Regions from separate parts of the Paenarthrobacter sp. NPDC018779 genome, predicted to be linked through region 1. Evidence: predicted binding sites of a transcription regulator. Region 1 holds the regulator's gene; each other region holds the start of a gene.

Region 1 (4,209 bases):
GATCCCGTTGATCGCCCATTCCATGGACAGCAACAAGCCCACGTTGGTGTCCACCGCCACCCTGGCCCTCCAGACACAGATCGTGGGGAGGGACCTTCCCCGTCTGCTGGAGACCATCAACCCGGCCCTGGAACGGCCCGTGAACGTGGCGCTCGTCAAGGGCCGGGCCAATTATGTGTGCCTGCAAAAGCTCGAGGGCGGATTTCCCAGCGAAGAACCGTCCGAAGGACAGCTCTTCTCTCTCGGGGAGGACACCAGCGTGCCGCACTTCGCCGCATCGCTGGGCGGGCCGTCGTCGCAACTGGGCAAGGAAGTGGTGCGGCTGCGCGAGTGGGCGGAGAAGACCGCCACGGGCGACCGCGACGAACTGATGCCGGGCGTGACAGACCGTGCATGGCGCCAGGTTTCAGTTACTTCGATGGAATGCCTGGGGGCGCAGAAGTGTCCCATGGCGGAGGAATGCTTCAGCGAGCAGGCACGCGCCCGGGCGGCCGAGGCTGATGTGGTGGTCACCAACCACGCAATGCTCGCGGTGAGCGCCTTTGAAGGACTGGCTGTCCTGCCGGAGTACGACGTGGTGGTGGTGGACGAAGCCCACGAACTCCAGGACCGGGTCACCGGGGCCGTTTCCGGCCAGTTGTCCGTGGCCATGATCCATGCTGCGGCCTCAAGCGCACGCAAGCACACGGCCATCACTGTGGATGCCCTGAACGCGGCCGCGGACCGGCTGGACCTGGCCCTTGTTGGAGTTCCCAGCGGCTTGGTGCCCAACGGCCTCAACGACGAACAGCTTGATTGCCTGGACCAGCTCCGGGACGCCACCAGGGCCGCATTGTCCGATTCGAAAACGGATTCCTCGAACGCGGTGGACGGTGGACGCCAGTTGGCCCGCTCGCGGCTCATGCTCATTCTGGAACTGTCCGAGAGGTTACTGGCCGCGAAGGAAAACCGGGAGGTGGTGTGGTTCTCCAGGAACAGCACCTTCGATCCCCAGCAGGGTTACTCGCAGCCTGACGAAACAGCTCCCGCCCTCATCAACATTGCTCCCCTGAGCGTGGCCGGACGGCTCCGGGAAGGGCTGTTTGCGGGCCACACAGTGGTTCTGACATCTGCCACGCTGGCCATTGGTTCGGCCTTCGAACCGGCCGCCGGCGGGCTGGGCCTGCTGGGGGACGGGGCTCCCAGCTGGACGGGCCTGGACGTGGGATCGCCCTTTGACTATCCGAAGCAGGGCGTACTCTACGTGGCCAAGCACTTGCCCAAGCCCGGACGCGGAACATCGCCCGAAGCCCTGGACGAGCTTGAGGACCTCATCCGTGCCTCCGGCGGGGGAGCGCTGTGCCTCTTTTCCTCCCGGCGCGCAGCCGAGGAAGCTGCAGATGCCATGCGGCTGCGGATCGATGTGGACATCCTGTGCCAAGGGGAATCCACCATGGCGGCGCTGGTGAAGCAGTTCGCCGACGAACCGGATACGTGCCTTTTCGGCACCATGTCCCTGTGGCAGGGGGTGGACGTGCCGGGTGGTTCGTGCCGCCTGGTGGTCATTGACCGGATCCCCTTCCCACGGCCCGATGATCCCCTGATGACGGCAAGGTCGCGTGCTGTGGCCCAATCCGGTGGAAACGGGTTCATGGCCGTCTCGGCGACCCATGCCGCTATCCGCCTGGCGCAGGGAGCAGGGCGGCTGATCCGGTCAACGGGAGACAAGGGCGTGGTGGCGATCCTCGACTCGCGGCTTTCCACCGAAAGGTACGGCGGGTTCCTGCGGGCTGCCTTGCCGCCCTTCTGGGCCACGACGGACCGGAAGATCGTCCAGGGCGCCTTGGAAAGGCTGGCCCGGACCGGGCGATAGGAAGACGGTCCCTAAAGGGAGCGCAACACCGACACGACTTTGCCCATGATGGTGGCTTGATCGCCAAGGATGGGCTCGTACTGCGTGTTCTGGGGGAGGAGCCAGGTGTGGCCGTCGCGCTGCCGGAATGTTTTGACCGTGGCCTCATCGTCCAGGAGGGCTGCCACGATATCGCCGTTGATGGCGTCGTTCTGCCGGCGGACAACAACCCAGTCGCCATCGCAGATGGCGGCATCGATCATTGAATCGCCGGCTACCTTCAGCATGAAGAGTTCGCCATGGCCCACCAACTGCCGGGGGAGGGGGAGGACGTCCTCCACTGTCTGGTCGGCCAGGATCGGGCCACCGGCAGCGATGCGACCCACCAAGGGAACCAGCGCAGTGTCGCTGGCACTTGCCAGCTCCGTTACGGCGAGGCCGCCGGTACTGCGCAACGTTGCGGGTGCTTCCACTCCCGGGATGGTGGCACCACCGTCAAGGGTCAGTGGCATGAGGACTTCCATGGCGCGAGGACGCTTGGGGTCCCTCCTGAGGTAACCGAGCTTCTCCAGCTGGGACAACTGGTGGGTGACGCTCGAGAGGCTGGCCAAACCCACCGTATCGCCGATTTCGCGCATGCTGGGCGGGTAGCCGTTCTCATTGACGGAACGCTGGATGGTTTCGAGGATCTTCTTCTGACGGACAGTCAGGCTTTTGGGACTTTTGGTGGGCTGTTGGCTCCGCAGGGGTGCCCCGCCGCCTGTGGCCTTCGCTGCCATGTTCGCCATTGCCCTTCCGTTCCGCCCGGCGGCGTTCAGAGTGCTGCCGGGATGTGGGTCCAAAAATGTCAGACCCTCCTGATGCACTGCATCTGTGCCTGTTTCTTCACTCAAACGTAGGCCAGGCACCAGCGTTTATCAAACATTTGTTCTAGCGAGTCTCGACACCGTTCGTTGATAAGTGCTAAAAATGTCAAAGCAAGGTTCGAATATGTGTTCTAGTAATCCGGCTCCTGGGTTCGATGTTCGAAGAAAGTGTTCGAATATCGCCGCTACGCCGGTGAACACAAGGTATTGGCAGCAGGGTCCTGGTTCCCGGGACCAGGCAATCGCTCAGAAGGGCTCAGCTCATGTCCGCAGTCACAACGTTCCACGAGTTCCGCAACGCGCCGGCACCCACCCGCATCCGGCTCACCCGGCGCGGGCGGATCGTTTTCTTTGGCATCCCGGCCATGTTGCTGGTGGCCGCGTTGCTTAGCTTTGCGGGCTTCCTGAACTCGCCGGCCAAGGCTTCGGATTCCCCGTCGCAACTGCAGCCGCCAGTCGCCGTCAGCGTGACAGTGCAGCCTGGTCAGTCCCTGTGGGGCATCGCCGGGGCTGCCGCTCCCGAGCGTGACCCGCGGGATGTCATTGCGGAGATCATCCAGCTGAATGACCTCCGCGGCGGACGCATCACCCCTGGCCAGCAATTGTTTGTTCCTGCCAAGTAGTCCACCCGGACGTTGGCGTGAATCCCGTCCATGCGTCACAGTTACGAGGCACTCACCGGCGCCCCTTAAACTGGTGGGGTGACTGACCAGCTTGAGCGACTTGACCGACTTCCCCTCCGGACCAACCTGCGTGGACTGAGCCCCTATGGCGCACCGCAGCTTGACGTTCCGATTCTGCTCAACGTCAACGAGAACACCCATGGCGTGCCGGCCGATGTCCAGGCCGCGATCACCGAAGCCGTGGCCGCTGCAGCCACCGGACTGAACCGCTACCCGGACCGCGAATTCACCGAACTGCGGGAAGCGTTGGCGGAGTTCCTGGGCCATGGCCTCAGTCCTGCCAACATTTGGGCGGCCAATGGATCCAACGAGGTCCTCCAGCAGATCCTCCAGGCCTTCGGTGGTCCCGGCCGCAAGGCCCTTGGTTTCCCTCCCACGTATTCCATGTACCCGCTCCTGGCCAGTGGCACCGACACGGAGTACGTCCGTGGTGTTCGTGGCGAGGATTTCAGTTTGGACGCGGCGTCCGCCGCCGCGCAGGTGGCTGAGGCGGGCGCCAACATCGTCTTCCTGTGCTCGCCCAACAACCCCACCGGAACGGGTCTCGGCCTGGACGTCGTGGAGGCTGTCTATGAAGCCGGAGAGGCCAGCCAGGCGATCGTGATCGTGGACGAGGCGTACCACGAGTTCGCCCACGACAACACGCCCAGTGCCCTGACCTTGCTGCCGGGCCGCGAACGGCTCATTGTTTCGCGCACCATGAGTAAGGCCTTCGCCCTGGCCGGTGCGCGGTTGGGCTACATGGCTGCGGCGCCCGAGGTCACCGATGCCATCCGCCTGGTCCGTTTGCCGTACCACCTCTCGGCGGTAACGCAGGCGACGGCCCTGG
Region 2 (4,209 bases), on a different contig from region 1:
GGGCGCTCCCAGGAGCCGGGAAGGAGCGCTCCTCCGTTACAGGCTGGACTACTTGTGCAGGCCGAGTTGGGCCGTCGGGACCTTTGCGGATTCACGGGCTGTCAGGGCGGAGACGGCGGCGATCACGCAGATGATGCCGCTGAAGATGGAGATCTGGACCCATCCGCCGGCCTTGGTTCCGCCCATGGCCGTAACGATTGCCGGAGCGAAGCCTGCCATGAGGAAGCCGAGCTGCGTGCCGATGGCCAGGCCGGAGAAACGGACCTTGGTGCTGAACATTTCTCCATAGAACGACGGCCAGACGGCGTTGGCTGCGGCATAACCGAACGAGAAGAACACGATGGAGACCAGGAACATCAGCGGCACATTGCCGCCTTCGAGGGTCAGGAGGAAGACCGGTGTCATGATGGCGCTGGCCAGGGCTCCGTAGACGAACACGGGCTTGCGGCCGATCTTGTCCGCCAGCATGCCGAACAGGGGCTGGGTGCCAAGTGCCACGATGTTGGCCGCAACCACGAGCCACAGCGTAATGGTGCTGTTTACGTGGGCTACGTCCTGGGCGTACTTGATGGCCAGGGTTCCGAACACCGTGCTGACGGCGGCGATGAAGGCGCAGCACACCACGCGGAGGACGTCGCGCCAGTGCAGCTTCAGGAGGTCGGCGATGGGAAGTTTTGCGATCTGGTTGTTCTTCTTGGCCTCGGCAAATGCGGGCGGCTCGTGCAGGGTGCGGCGGATGAAGTAGGCCACCATCACCACCACGGCACTGAGCCAGAACGGGATGCGCCAGCCGATGCCGTACTTGATCTCGTCGGGAAGCGCCACCACCGGGATGAAGACCAGAGCTGCCAGGATCTGTCCACCCTGTGTTCCGGTGAGGGTCCAGGAGGTGAAGAACGAGCGGCGGTTGTCCGGAGCGTGCTCCAGCGTCATGGAGGAGGCACCGGCCTGCTCGCCGGCGGCGGAGAGGCCCTGGGCCAGGCGGGCCAGCACCAGCAGCACGGGTGCCCACCAGCCGATGGTCTTGAAGTCCGGCAGGCAGCCGATCACGAAGGTTGCCGCACCCATGAGGACCAGTGTGAACATGAGGACCTTCTGGCGGCCGATCCGGTCACCGAAGTGGCCCAAGATGATGGCGCCCACGGGGCGTGCGACGTAGGCGAAGCCGAAGGTCGCGAAGGACATGATGGCAGCGTTGGCGTCCGCATCCGGGAAGAAGACGTGCGGGAAGATCAGCGCGGCGGCCGATCCGAAGATGAAGAAGTCGTAGTACTCAACGGCGCTGCCCAGGAAGCTGGCGAGTGCGGCTTTCTTGGGCGTTCCCTTGGTCGTTTCTGTGCCTGGCGTCGCTGACGGCATTGTTTGGCTCATGGGGTGTTCCTTCTGTGACGACGATGTCGCGGATAAAGCTGTGCGGGATCCCGAGCGAGGTGCGGCTGGAGCTTCCCGATAAGTAACCACATGGTGAGAGCTACTTGTGTAATACAGCAATAGTGGCTGTGAGTGGGGTCACTTGTCAAGAGAAGTAATCACCATCTAGAAATAGCTCTCACAATGTGAGAGTATTTCACTTATGAGTGTGAAAGAGGACACAAAGACCGACATGGTTGGCAAGGCCTTGAGCCTTTTGGTATTGCTGGGCAACGAGCCGAAGGGCGCCAGTGCGGCGGACCTTGCCAGGAGCGCAAGCCTGCCGTTCAGCACTACATACCGCCTGCTGGGCTCACTGACCAGGGATGGCTTTGTGGACTATGAGCCGGACGGGCGCCGGTACCATCTGGGCCTCCGCGTGTTCCAGCTCGGCCAGCGCGTTTCCAATCATCACGGTTTTGCAGCAACTGCACTGCCTGTACTGCAACGCGTCACTGAACGCACGCATGAAGCCACCATCCTTTCCGTTCGCGACGGCGACCATCACCTGACGGTCAACAAGGTGGACGGACCCAAGTCCTTCCGGGTCACGAGCGACCCCGGACACCTTGGTGCGCTCCACACCACGTCCGTGGGCAAGGCGATCGTGGCGTTCGAGACGGAGATCGAGCGCAAGCGACTGCTCGAAGAACTTCCCCTCGAGGCCCTGACTGAGCACTCCATCACCGATCGGGACAAGTTCCGTGAGGAGATTGAGCAGGTCCGCCGCCAGGGCTATGCCGTGATGGATGAGGAGAACGAGATTGGCATGCGTGCAGTTGCCGTGCCGATTCTCAACTCCCAGGGCAATGCCTTTGCGTCGATCGCCGTCGCCGTGCCGGTATTCCGCCTGACCATGGAGGAACTCGTGGCCCACGTGCCCACCCTGCAGGAAGCCGCGGCAGAACTCGCGGCCCGCCTGCCCCAGCGCTGAACATGCGTTGTGGGGCCCGCTTTGCGCCGCAAGACACTCACGAAGCACGCAGGGCAGGCCCAGCAACGCAGGGGCAGCCCTGGCAGTTTGTTCGCGATAAGAACATGCGTGCGGAATATGAACAACTGTAGTAACCTGAGTCATACGCCCGGTCGGGACCGCGTTGATACGCACCGGCGGAGCGTGAAAGTAAAAGGAGCTTGAGGATGAGCAACCGAGCCGAATCCGTTCTGGTGGGCCTGATTGGCGAAGGCGTCATGCCCTCGCTGACTCCGCCCATGCATGAACGCGAGGCCGACGTGCAGGGCCTTCGCTTGCTGTACCGCCCCATCGACCTGCTTGAGCTCGCATTGCCGGCCACCGCCGTCGGGAATCTCCTCACAGCCGCCCGGCAGATGGGTTTCAACGGCCTCAACATCACTCACCCGTGCAAACAGCTGGTGCTGGAGCACCTTGACGAGATTTCCGACGACGCCCGTCGCCTGGGTGCCGTCAACACGGTCCTGATCCAGGACGGCCGGTTCATCGGCCACAACACAGACTTCTCCGGCTTCGGCTCGGCGCTCGCCGACGGACTCCCGGAGGCCAAGCTAGATCGCGTGGTCCAGCTCGGCGCGGGCGGTGCCGGATCCGCCGTCGCGTACGCCTTGCTCAAGGCAGGCGCCAAGCAGCTGGACCTCGTGGACATGGACCCCCACCGCGCGGCCGAACGTGCCGCAGAGCTGGGCGAACTCTTCCCGGCTGCAACCATCACGCCGCGAAGCATCGCCGAACTGGGACAGATCATGCCCCTCGCTGACGGCTTGGTGCACTGCACCCCCATCGGCATGGCAGCCCACCCGGGCCTGCCGCTGGACATCGAGCTCCTGGAATCCCGCCACTGGGTGGCGGACATCGTCTACCGCCCCATCGAAACGCAACTGGTCCGCGAAGCGCGCGCCAAAGGCTGCGAAGTGCTCGACGGCGGCCGCATGGCAGTTGGGCAGGCGGCGGACGCCTTCAAGATCTTTACCGGACAGGACGCCGACCGCGACCGTATGCGCGAACACTTCCTGGAACTCATCGCCTCTGAAGAGCAGGCACCAGCACTGGCAAAGGCGGCCCACTGATGCGCACTGGAATCGCTACGGTCTGCCTGTCCGGCACGCTGAGGGAGAAGATGCAAGCCTGCGCCATCGCGGGTTTCGACGGTATTGAAATCTTTGAGCAGGACCTCGTCACCTCTTCGCTCAGCCCCGAGGACGTACGGAAGATGGCGGCGGATCTGGGCCTCGGCTTGGATTTGTACCAGCCGTTTCGCGACTTCGACGGCGTCACTCCGGACTTGCTGAAGGCAAACCTCAAGCGCGCCGGGGCGAAGTTCAACCTGATGGAGCGCCTGGGCATGGACACCATCCTGGTCTGCTCCAACGTGGCCACGGCAACCATCGACGACGATAACCTTCGGGCCGAACAGCTGCGCGAACTCGCCGAACTGGCGGGGGACCACGGCGTCAAGGTGGCTTACGAAGCCTTGGCCTGGGGCAAGTATGTCAACGATTACGAGCACGCCTACCGCCTGGTGGAGATGGTGGACCACCCCAACCTCGGCACCTGCCTGGACTCGTTCCACATCCTTTCCCGGGACTGGGACACCGCGCCGATCGAGGACATCAACGCGGAAAAGATCTTCTTCGTCCAGGTGGCCGACGCCCCCAAGCTCTCCATGGATGTGCTGTCCTGGAGCCGGCACTACCGGGTTTTCCCCGGCGAGGGACAGTTCGAACTCGCCAAGTTCATGGGCCACGTGGTCCGCGCGGGTTACACAGGGCCTGTTTCCTTGGAGGTGTTCAACGACGTTTTCCGGCAGTCGGACGTGGAGCGGA
Region 3 (4,209 bases), on a different contig from region 1:
TTCCAGGACCAGGGGTTCCAGCCCCCGTTCAAGCAAGTGTGCGGCGGCAGCCAAACCGACAGGCCCGGCGCCGATCACTGCGACAGGCAGTGCTTCCAGAGCGGTCATGGCTGTGTCCCCTACTTCCCGGTTGAGGGAGCCAGGGAGGCGATCAGCGCCTCAACCCGGCCCTTGATTTCGTCGCGGATTGGACGGACGGATTCGACGCCCTTTCCGGCAGGGTCTTCGAGGACCCAGTCCTCGTAGCGTTTGCCGGGGAAGTAGGGGCATTCGTCGCCGCAGCCCATGGTGATGACGACGTCGGAATCCTGGACAGCCGCGGTGGTGAGGACTTTCGGGATCTCGGCTGACATGTCGATGCCCACCTCGGCCATGGCCTCGACGGCGGCCGGGTTGACCTGCTCGGCGGGCTGCGAGCCGGCAGAGCGGACCTCAATGGCCCCGCCGGAAAGGGTGGTGAGGTAGGCGGCGGCCATTTGGGAGCGGCCGGCATTGTGGACGCAGACGAACAGGACAGAGGGCTTGTTGCTCATGCGAGCACCTTTCGGTCAGCCGCGATATCCGCGGAAGCGCTGGGAACGGGGTAGAGGAAGCGAATCAGGGCAAACCCAAGAACGCCGCCGGCGAGTTGGGCCAGGATGAATCCCGGGGCGGAGGCCGGGGCGATCCCGGAGAAGGTATCGGTGATGGTCCGGGCGATCGTGACGGCGGGGTTGGCGAAGCTGGTGGATGAGGTGAACCAGTAGGCGGCCGTGATGTATCCGCCGACGGCAAAGGCCACCCGGTCTGCCCTGCCGGAACGAACCGTTCCGAAGACAATGACCAGTAGCCCGGCGGTAGCGATCACTTCAGCCAGCCAAAGACCCGGACCGGAGCGTTCGTGGGTCGATATGGAGGCCGCATCCAACCCGAACATCAGGTTCGCTGTGACCGTCCCCGTCAAACCACCAAGAACCTGAGCCGAGGCCAGCACAGCCGCAGTCCGGGTGTCGATCATCCCCAAGGCACGTTCGACGAACGTCACCACGGGATTGAACGACGCCGAAACCGGCTGGAGTGCCAGGACCAGTGCGAGCAGTGCGGCGCCGGTGGCGAGGCTGTTCTGCAAAAGCTGCAGTCCGACGTCGTTCGGTGACAGTCGGGAAGCCATCACGCCCGAGCCAACCACGGCCATCACCAGAAACGCGGTGCCGAGAAACTCAGCCGCGGCGCGCCTGCCCGGCACATTCGTCACGCGGCCTGCCCGCCGATCAGGGCTGCCAGGTTCTGCAATGCCTCGGTCCGTGCCTTGTAGTAAACCCACACCCCACGCTTCTCGCGATCCAACAAGCCCGCCTCATGCAGCACTTTCAGATGGTGGCTGATGGTGGGCTGCGACAACTCAAAGGCATCGTTGAGGTCGCACACGCACGCCTCGCCGCCCTCGTGGGAGGCAACAAGGGACATCAGCCGCAACCGAACCGGGTCGGCCAGCGCCTTAAACAGCGCGGCTACACCCTCGGCTTCGCTTTCGGACAGGGGCTCCCTGGCCAGGGGCGAGCAGCAGGCGACGGTCTGAACCGGGGTCAGTTCCAAGGACATAGACACATGTAAATATTTACACTCATCTATGTTCCGGGCAACACCTGTTTTGTCGGTGGTCCGCAGTACAGTTGGTATTATTCGAATATTTGTTCGAATAATACCGTGTTGAACCAGCCTAAGGCCGGGTTCATGTGCTACCGCCGGAAGGGGTCCCATGTCCAAACCAGCCCTCATGCGCCGGATGCAGGAAATCGCCCACGTGGACATCAACTGCTTCTACGCATCAGCCGAGCGCGCCTTCAATCCGGCGCTCGAGGGCAAGCCGCTCATAGTCCTCTCCAACAACGACGGCTGTGCGGTGACCAGGTCGCCGGAGGCCAAGAAGCTCGGGATCGGCGTGGGGGACCCGTGGTTCAAGATCGCCCCGCGGGCCAAGGAATGGGGACTCATCGCGATGTCCAGCAACTACGAGTTGTACGGCGACATCAGCCTGCGCGTCATGGAACTCTTGCGGCGATACTCGGCGTGGCAGGAGGTGTATTCCATCGATGAAGCCTTCCTGGGGGTGAAGGGCAGCCCGGAGCACCTCCTGGATCTCGGACGGACCATCAAGGAAGCGTGCCGCAAGCATGTGGGCGTGCCGGTGTGTGTAGGCATCGCGCCCACCAAGACCCTGGCCAAGCTCGCCAACAAGTGGGCCAAGCACAATCCCGCGTTCAACGGCGTGTGCCGCTGGGATTCCGTGCCGGCAGATCAACGCGAGGCGCTCATGTCGCGGTTGTCAGTCATCGAAATCTGGGGGATAGCCACGCGGCTCACCAAGCGGCTGAACGCCATCGGGATCTTCTCCATCCTGGACTTGGTGCGGGCGGACCCCGTGAAACTGCGCGACAAGTTCTCGATCGTCGTGATGCGCACCGTGCTGGAACTGCAGGGTACGCCGTGCATCCCCATGGAAGAGGAACAGATCGGGCGGGACCAGTTGATTTTCTCCCGCTCCTTCTCGACGCCGATTACGACGGCGGCGCAGTTGCGGCAGGTGCTCAGCGTCTATGGCCAGATGGCCAGTGCCCGCCTTGCAAAGCATGACCTGCAAGCCAAACTGCTCACGGCCTACGCGGCAACCTCCGTGTATAACCCGAACGACAAATCCTTCCCGACCGTCACCGTCAGGTTGCCCATGCCGACGTCGGATCCTGTGCTCCTGACCAAGGCAGCGCACGCTCTGGTGCCCAAGTTCCAGGAAGGGACCAAGTACGCGAAGGCGGGGATTATGGTCACGGACCTGCGGCCCACCGGCAACCAGAAACCGTTGGAAATCTTCGAGAACCGTCACGAGGAACGGGGGATCGGTCCGCTCCTGGAACAGGTCAGCAAACGCTACGGCCGCGGCTCCATCGGCTTGGGGCATGCAGGCATTCGTGGCGGCCCGGATTGGTCCATGAAGCGCGGCCTGCTGAGCCCCCGCTACACCACCCGCTGGGACGAACTGCCCCTGGTGAAGGCAGCCTGAAGTGAACGGTGGCGCAGCGGGATGCAAGAAAGGACTACGCCCGCAGACGGTACCCGCGCTTGACCACGGTTTCCACGAGCTTGCCATCGGGCAGCGAGGAGCGCAGCCGGCTGACCGTCATGTCCAGGGCGTGCACCGAACCGCGGAGGTCCAGCAAATCGGACAGCGCTTCGCGGGACAGCACCGCTCCACCGGCGCCAAGAAGCGCCCGCAGCAACAGCAACGGGGCAGGCGCCAGTTCCACCACCTCACCGTTGATCCGCAGGCAACGCCCGCGCAGCTCGATGGTGGCACTCTTGGTCTCCAGGCGGCGCACATGATTAAGCGACAGATGCTCGGTGACCAGGCGGATCAGGGCACCCATGCGGTACCTGTCCGGGATGAGTGGCGTCAGCCCGGCGTCGACCAATGGCTGGGCGGTGACAGGCCCGACGGCGGCGACCGTCACCGGTCCCTTGAGGGCCTCGATGAGTTGGCGGTACAGGCCCATCTCGTGCGCCGTGCTCCACATCGCGTCAACTGCGGGGGCACTGGTGAACGTCAGGACATCCAGGTTCCCGTTGACCACGGCTTCGATCAGGCGCGGCAGCTTGTCCTCGCCGTCGGGCTTCACCCACCGGTAGGGCGTCACGGTCAGCACCGTGGCCCCGGACATCCGGAGCCGCTCAAGCTGGCGCACATCCGTGTAGCCGTGAAGCTGCACCGCCACGGTCTTGCCGCGCACGCCTTCCGCGAGGAGCATGTCCACCAGCGTGGCGGTGGTTTCGTCGCTGCTGATTCCGACGTCGGCAAGCCCCGCCGCGCGGACGGCACCGCGCGCTTTGGGTCCCCGGACGAACATGCGGCACGCGGACAGTGTTTCCAGGAGTTGCTCGCCGATGCCGAAGGAATCCGCGGCCTCGCACCAGCGGCGCATGCCGTAGGCCGTGGTGGCGATGCAGATATCCGGCTTGGCCTCGATGATGCTCTTGGTGTCCTCGATGAGGATCAGGTCTTCCTGGACGGGAGCGATCTTCAGGGCGGGGGCATGGAGTACGCTCGCACCGCGGCGTTCCAACGCCTCGATGAGGTCCCGGGAACGGCGGTGTGAGGTGACGCCAATGCGAAAACCATCCAGCGGCAGCTCAGCGGCTTCGGTGGCCTCGGCCAAAGTCACAGCAGCTTCGAGCTCT
Region 4 (4,209 bases), on a different contig from region 1:
GCGACCATACGGTCCACAACCTGCCGTACGGCGCCAGCAAAGGCGCGCTGGACAGGATCGTGACGGCGGCAGCCGTGGAGTTGGCGGCCAGGGGAGTGCGCGCCAACGTGATCAACCCGGGCCCGATCGATACCGGCTGGATGGACGACGCCGTTCGCGGCTGGGCGGTAGGGGCCACTCCGGCCGGACGCCTGGGCACACCAGCGGACACGGCCAAACTGGTGCGGTTCCTGTTCTCCGACGCCGGCTCATGGATCAACGGCCAGGTCCTGCACAGCAACGGCGGCTTCAACGTGACCTGAACCCGTGACCATTCGGTTGGTCCGGTGGCAGGATGGGCGCATGAGCCAAGTTACCTGTGATCTCACCGTGTCCCTTGACGGCTTTGTTGCCGGCCCCAACCAGTCCATGGAGCAACCTTTGGGTGCCGGTGGCGAGACATTGCACCGCTGGCAGTTACAGGAGCGCGATACCAACGCAGCGGAAGTGGCCGGGATCCTCGAAGCCGGCGCGTACATCATGGGCAGGAACATGTTCGCCGGTCCTGGCGAAGGGGTATGGCCGGCCGATTGGCGTGGCTGGTGGGGTGAGGAGCCGCCGTACCATGCTCCGGTCTTCGTGCTGACCTCCCACGCCCACGAGCCCTTGGTCATGGAGGGTGGCACCACGTTCCACTTCGTGAAGGACCCTATTGAGTCTGTGCTGGCCCGGGCCCGCGAAGCTGCCGGCGGGAAGAACGTCGCGATTGCCGGTGGAGCGTCGACGGCCCGGCAGTTCCTGGCGGCCGGCCTCATTGACGAGCTGCGGCTCCACGTTGCCCCTGTGATCCTGGGAAGCGGGGAGCGCTTGTTGGACGGCGTGGGCGAGCTGAGGCTTGAGCCGTTGGACGTACGGGGGACCCGGCTGGTTTCGCACCTTCGCTACAAAGTGGGCTAGGGCATTTCCTGGTTGGCTGCTTCTTCGACCCCGTCAACGGCCGCGTCGGGGAAGTACGATCCCTCTGTTTCCCCGGCGGCCCACCATGGATCCGTGGCGTCCGGACCACCCGCGGCCGCGATCTCGGCTACGATGTCCGGGCGAACGGCGTCACCGTTGTTGTTGATGAGCCATTCCTGGGTGGCGGCCGTCAGCTTCGGCCACCAGTGTTCAATGGCATTCGGGGGAGTAGTCATAGTCGGGAGTCTCCCACGCCGGGGCCGCGTGGTCGATCCCTTGTACTGGGAAGGAAGTCAGCCTCGAGCCAGGCCGCTGATGATGGTGGCTACGGCAGCGAAGGCTGCCACGAAGGCCCAGTACTGCATGGGGAGGAAGAACAGGCTGTGCCGGTTGAAGTATCCCCGTCGCGCAGTCTCGGCTTCGTACTTCCACTGTTCTTCTGCTTGGGCATGCGCCTCTTCGATGGACCCCGGTGCGGCAAGGCCGGGGAATTGATACGCTCCCACCTCCACCATCCGGTTGAGCTCCTGGGCACGTAGATTGACGGCCTTTTCATAGGCCTCCTTGGGCATGGTCTGGTTGAACCATTTGCCCAGATACCAGATCCCCGCCGCTCCGGCAGCAAACCCCACCCCTACGGCAATCAAGTTGCCGTGCGACAGGCTGCCAGCCAAACCGCCACATACTGCAAACACAAGAATCACCAGGATTCCCCAACCTCTCCAAATAATCACTTCATTAGCGTAATTTATGGGGAGGGCTGCACTGGCCAGCTCGCATGCCAGCTCGTGGGAGAGCAGCCAAGTCGCTGCAAGCTTCCCAGCTCGCTCGCAGCGTTGCCGCGATCTCGAGCTCGGCCCGCCGGAAGCACACAATGTCCGCCACCCGCTGTACACTCAAGTATCGAACATATATTCGAATAAAGGTGTGTTGTGGGCGTGATAGTCGGCCCCCGTGTGCTAGATGCGGGCTTTTCTCTTGTGTCGGTCCTGTTGGCGCCGGTTCCGGTGGCAGCTGGGTTTCCTTCGCCCGCACAGGACTACTTCGATGGCCGGATCGATCTCAACGAGCACCTCATCAAGGACGTCACCAGCACCTTCGTGGTCCGTGTGACCGGCCAGTCCATGGAGGGTGCGGGTATCAGTGACGGCGACGAGTTGATCGTCAACCGCGCGCTGGAGCCGAAGGACGGGTCCGTCGTCGTGGCTGTCCTTGATGGTGAGTTGACCATCAAGAGGCTCCGCATTACGAAGTCCGGGGTGGTACTCCAGGCCGACAATCCGAAGTTTCCGGACATCCGGGTGGGGGCGTTGTCCGAACTGACCATTTGGGGTGTGGCCACCACCTGCCTTCATCACATTTGAGGAGGTCGCGCCGTCGATCGCCGGAGCACCAGTTGTGGCATGAACCTGCGGTCCGCGGGAGGTCCGTCCGGGTTGGTGAGTCGCTGCAGGGCAACCTCGCCGGCGGCCTCTCCAAGCTTGACGGCGTGCAGGTCCACCGAGGTCAGGTCGATCCCGTGCAGCCGCGCGGTGCGGGAGTTGTCGTAGCCGATCAGCGAGAGGTCCCCGGGAATGGCGATACCCCTGGCGTAGGCGGCTTCCCGCGCTCCGAGTGCCAGTTGGTCGTTGTGGCAAAAAAGTGCCGTCGGCCGGTCCGCTTGGTCCAGGATCCGGGCTGCGGCGCGTTCTCCGGAGTCCTGGGTGAAGTCGTCCGCGCATACCGTCTGCGGGACCAGACCGGCGTCCCGCATGGTTTGCTCGTAGGCGCGTCGACGCACCAGATGGCCGTCGTAGGCAAGTCCTGCCAGGTGGGTGATCCGCGTGTGCCCAAGGCCCAGGAGGTGCTCGGTGGCCGCGCGGGCGCCATGTGCGTCGTCCGAATAGACGCTGTCCACTCCTTCCACCGGTCGCGTCACGCTCACCAGCGGTACGCTCCGCGCCATCTCGTGGACGTCATGGTCCGGGTCCAGGAGCGTCGCGGCGATGATGATGCCCACCCGGGCCTCGATCAGCGACTCCAGCGCCCCGCGGTCCTCGCCGTCGGCAGACCGGGAAACGCTTAGGATCAACCTGTTGTGTTGCTGCGCCTTGTTGGGTTGCTGAGCGAGGGCTGTCCGGACGCCGCTGAGGATATCGGCGTAGATCTCGTTGCGGATGTCCATGAGGTAAAGCCCGACGGCGGAGCGGTGCTTGCGTGCCAGGTCGGCGGCTACAGCATTGGGCCGGTATCCGAGACGCTTCGCGGCTTCGAAGATCGCTTCCTTGGTTTCGCCGCTGACTCCGGGCGCTCCGCGGAAGGCGAAGGAGACGAGGGTGCGGGACACACCGACTTCACGTGCAACGTCACTCTGCGTCGCAGCCCGGCGCGGCTGGTTCTCGGATGCCATGGGGATCATCCTGCCATGAAGACAAAACCGAACAATTAAGGTCATTTGTTAGTTTGACCTTACATTTAAGCCTTTCGCGCGTTAGTCTTGTGTCAGAGCGGGAGAGTATGACCCGCAACACACTGACAAAGGAGTCCTGATGTCTGCTACGCAAACTCAACGGGAGAGTGCCCATAACGCGGCCCTGCCCCCGTTGACCAACGGCCCGCACCGCAAACGGTTGGGCCTGGTAGCGCTGGTCGCCACGTTCGGCGGCCTCCTCTTTGGTTACGACACAGGTGTCATCAACGGAGCGCTCCGGCCAATGACGGTCGATCTCGCCCTGACGCCCCTGACGGAAGGAATCGTCACCAGTTCACTGCTGTTCGGCGCGGCAGCCGGCGCTGTGGCCGGAGGCAGGCTTTCCGACGGGTGGGGGCGCCGGAAGACCATCATCCTCCTGGCAACGCTGTTCTTCGTCGGAACCCTTGCCTGCGTCTTTGCGCCAAGTTTTGAAGTCATGGTGCTGGGCCGGATCATCCTGGGCCTGGCCGTAGGTGGCGCCTCAACCGTTGTGCCGGTCTTCCTGGCGGAACTTGCGCCTTACGAAATCCGTGGATCCCTGGCCGGACGCAACGAACTCATGATCGTCATCGGCCAACTCGCCGCCTTCGTGGTCAACGCCATCATCGGCAACATCTGGGGCGAATTCGGCGGAGTGTGGCGCATCATGCTCGCCGTAGCAGCCCTGCCGGCCATCGCCTTGTTCTTCGGCATGCTCCGGATGCCCGAATCGCCGCGCTGGCTCATCTCCAAGGGCCGCACCCGCGAGGCGCTGGCTGTCCTGAAGACCATTCGCTCCGAGGAACGCGCCGAAGCCGAGATGGCCGACGTCAAGCACCTCG

Evidence for each region. Region 1 encodes LexA, which represses DNA repair genes until DNA is damaged. Its sites were predicted from a motif close to TCGAACANNTGTTCGA; they were not measured.
Region 2: ACH488_RS14395 (shikimate dehydrogenase) is a predicted target of LexA. The motif match lies at 2,443-2,458, and genes of this name have one in related genera.
Region 3: ACH488_RS18850 (Y-family DNA polymerase) is a predicted target of LexA. The motif match lies at 1,663-1,678, and genes of this name have one in related genera.
Region 4: ACH488_RS18905 (LexA family protein) is a predicted target of LexA. The motif match lies at 1,840-1,855, and genes of this name have one in related genera.

The regions. Positions count from the first base shown of each region.
Region 1 covers NZ_JBIRZS010000007.1:133,214-137,422, forward strand. The annotation lists gene ACH488_RS10455 (ATP-dependent DNA helicase) at 1-1,852, shown strand, start outside; gene lexA (transcriptional repressor LexA) at 1,864-2,610, opposite strand; gene ACH488_RS10465 (LysM peptidoglycan-binding domain-containing protein) at 2,961-3,320, shown strand; gene ACH488_RS10470 (histidinol-phosphate transaminase) at 3,399-4,209, shown strand, end outside.
Region 2 covers NZ_JBIRZS010000013.1:93,035-97,243, forward strand. The annotation lists gene ACH488_RS14385 (MFS transporter) at 49-1,371, opposite strand; gene ACH488_RS14390 (IclR family transcriptional regulator) at 1,574-2,344, shown strand; gene ACH488_RS14395 (shikimate dehydrogenase) at 2,551-3,453, shown strand; gene ACH488_RS14400 (bifunctional sugar phosphate isomerase/epimerase/4-hydroxyphenylpyruvate dioxygenase family protein) at 3,453-4,209, shown strand, end outside.
Region 3 covers NZ_JBIRZS010000024.1:10,023-14,231, reverse strand. The annotation lists gene ACH488_RS18870 (FAD-dependent oxidoreductase) at 1-108, opposite strand, end outside; gene ACH488_RS18865 (arsenate reductase ArsC) at 120-533, opposite strand; gene ACH488_RS18860 (aquaporin) at 530-1,234, opposite strand; gene ACH488_RS18855 (metalloregulator ArsR/SmtB family transcription factor) at 1,231-1,581, opposite strand; gene ACH488_RS18850 (Y-family DNA polymerase) at 1,739-3,037, shown strand; gene ACH488_RS18845 (uroporphyrinogen-III synthase) at 3,072-4,209, opposite strand, start outside.
Region 4 covers NZ_JBIRZS010000024.1:19,431-23,639, reverse strand. The annotation lists gene ACH488_RS18925 (SDR family oxidoreductase) at 1-302, shown strand, start outside; gene ACH488_RS18920 (dihydrofolate reductase family protein) at 343-936, shown strand; gene ACH488_RS18915 (hypothetical protein) at 933-1,172, opposite strand; gene ACH488_RS18910 (hypothetical protein) at 1,230-1,610, opposite strand; gene ACH488_RS18905 (LexA family protein) at 1,869-2,300, shown strand; gene ACH488_RS18900 (LacI family DNA-binding transcriptional regulator) at 2,291-3,325, opposite strand; gene ACH488_RS18895 (sugar porter family MFS transporter) at 3,465-4,209, shown strand, end outside.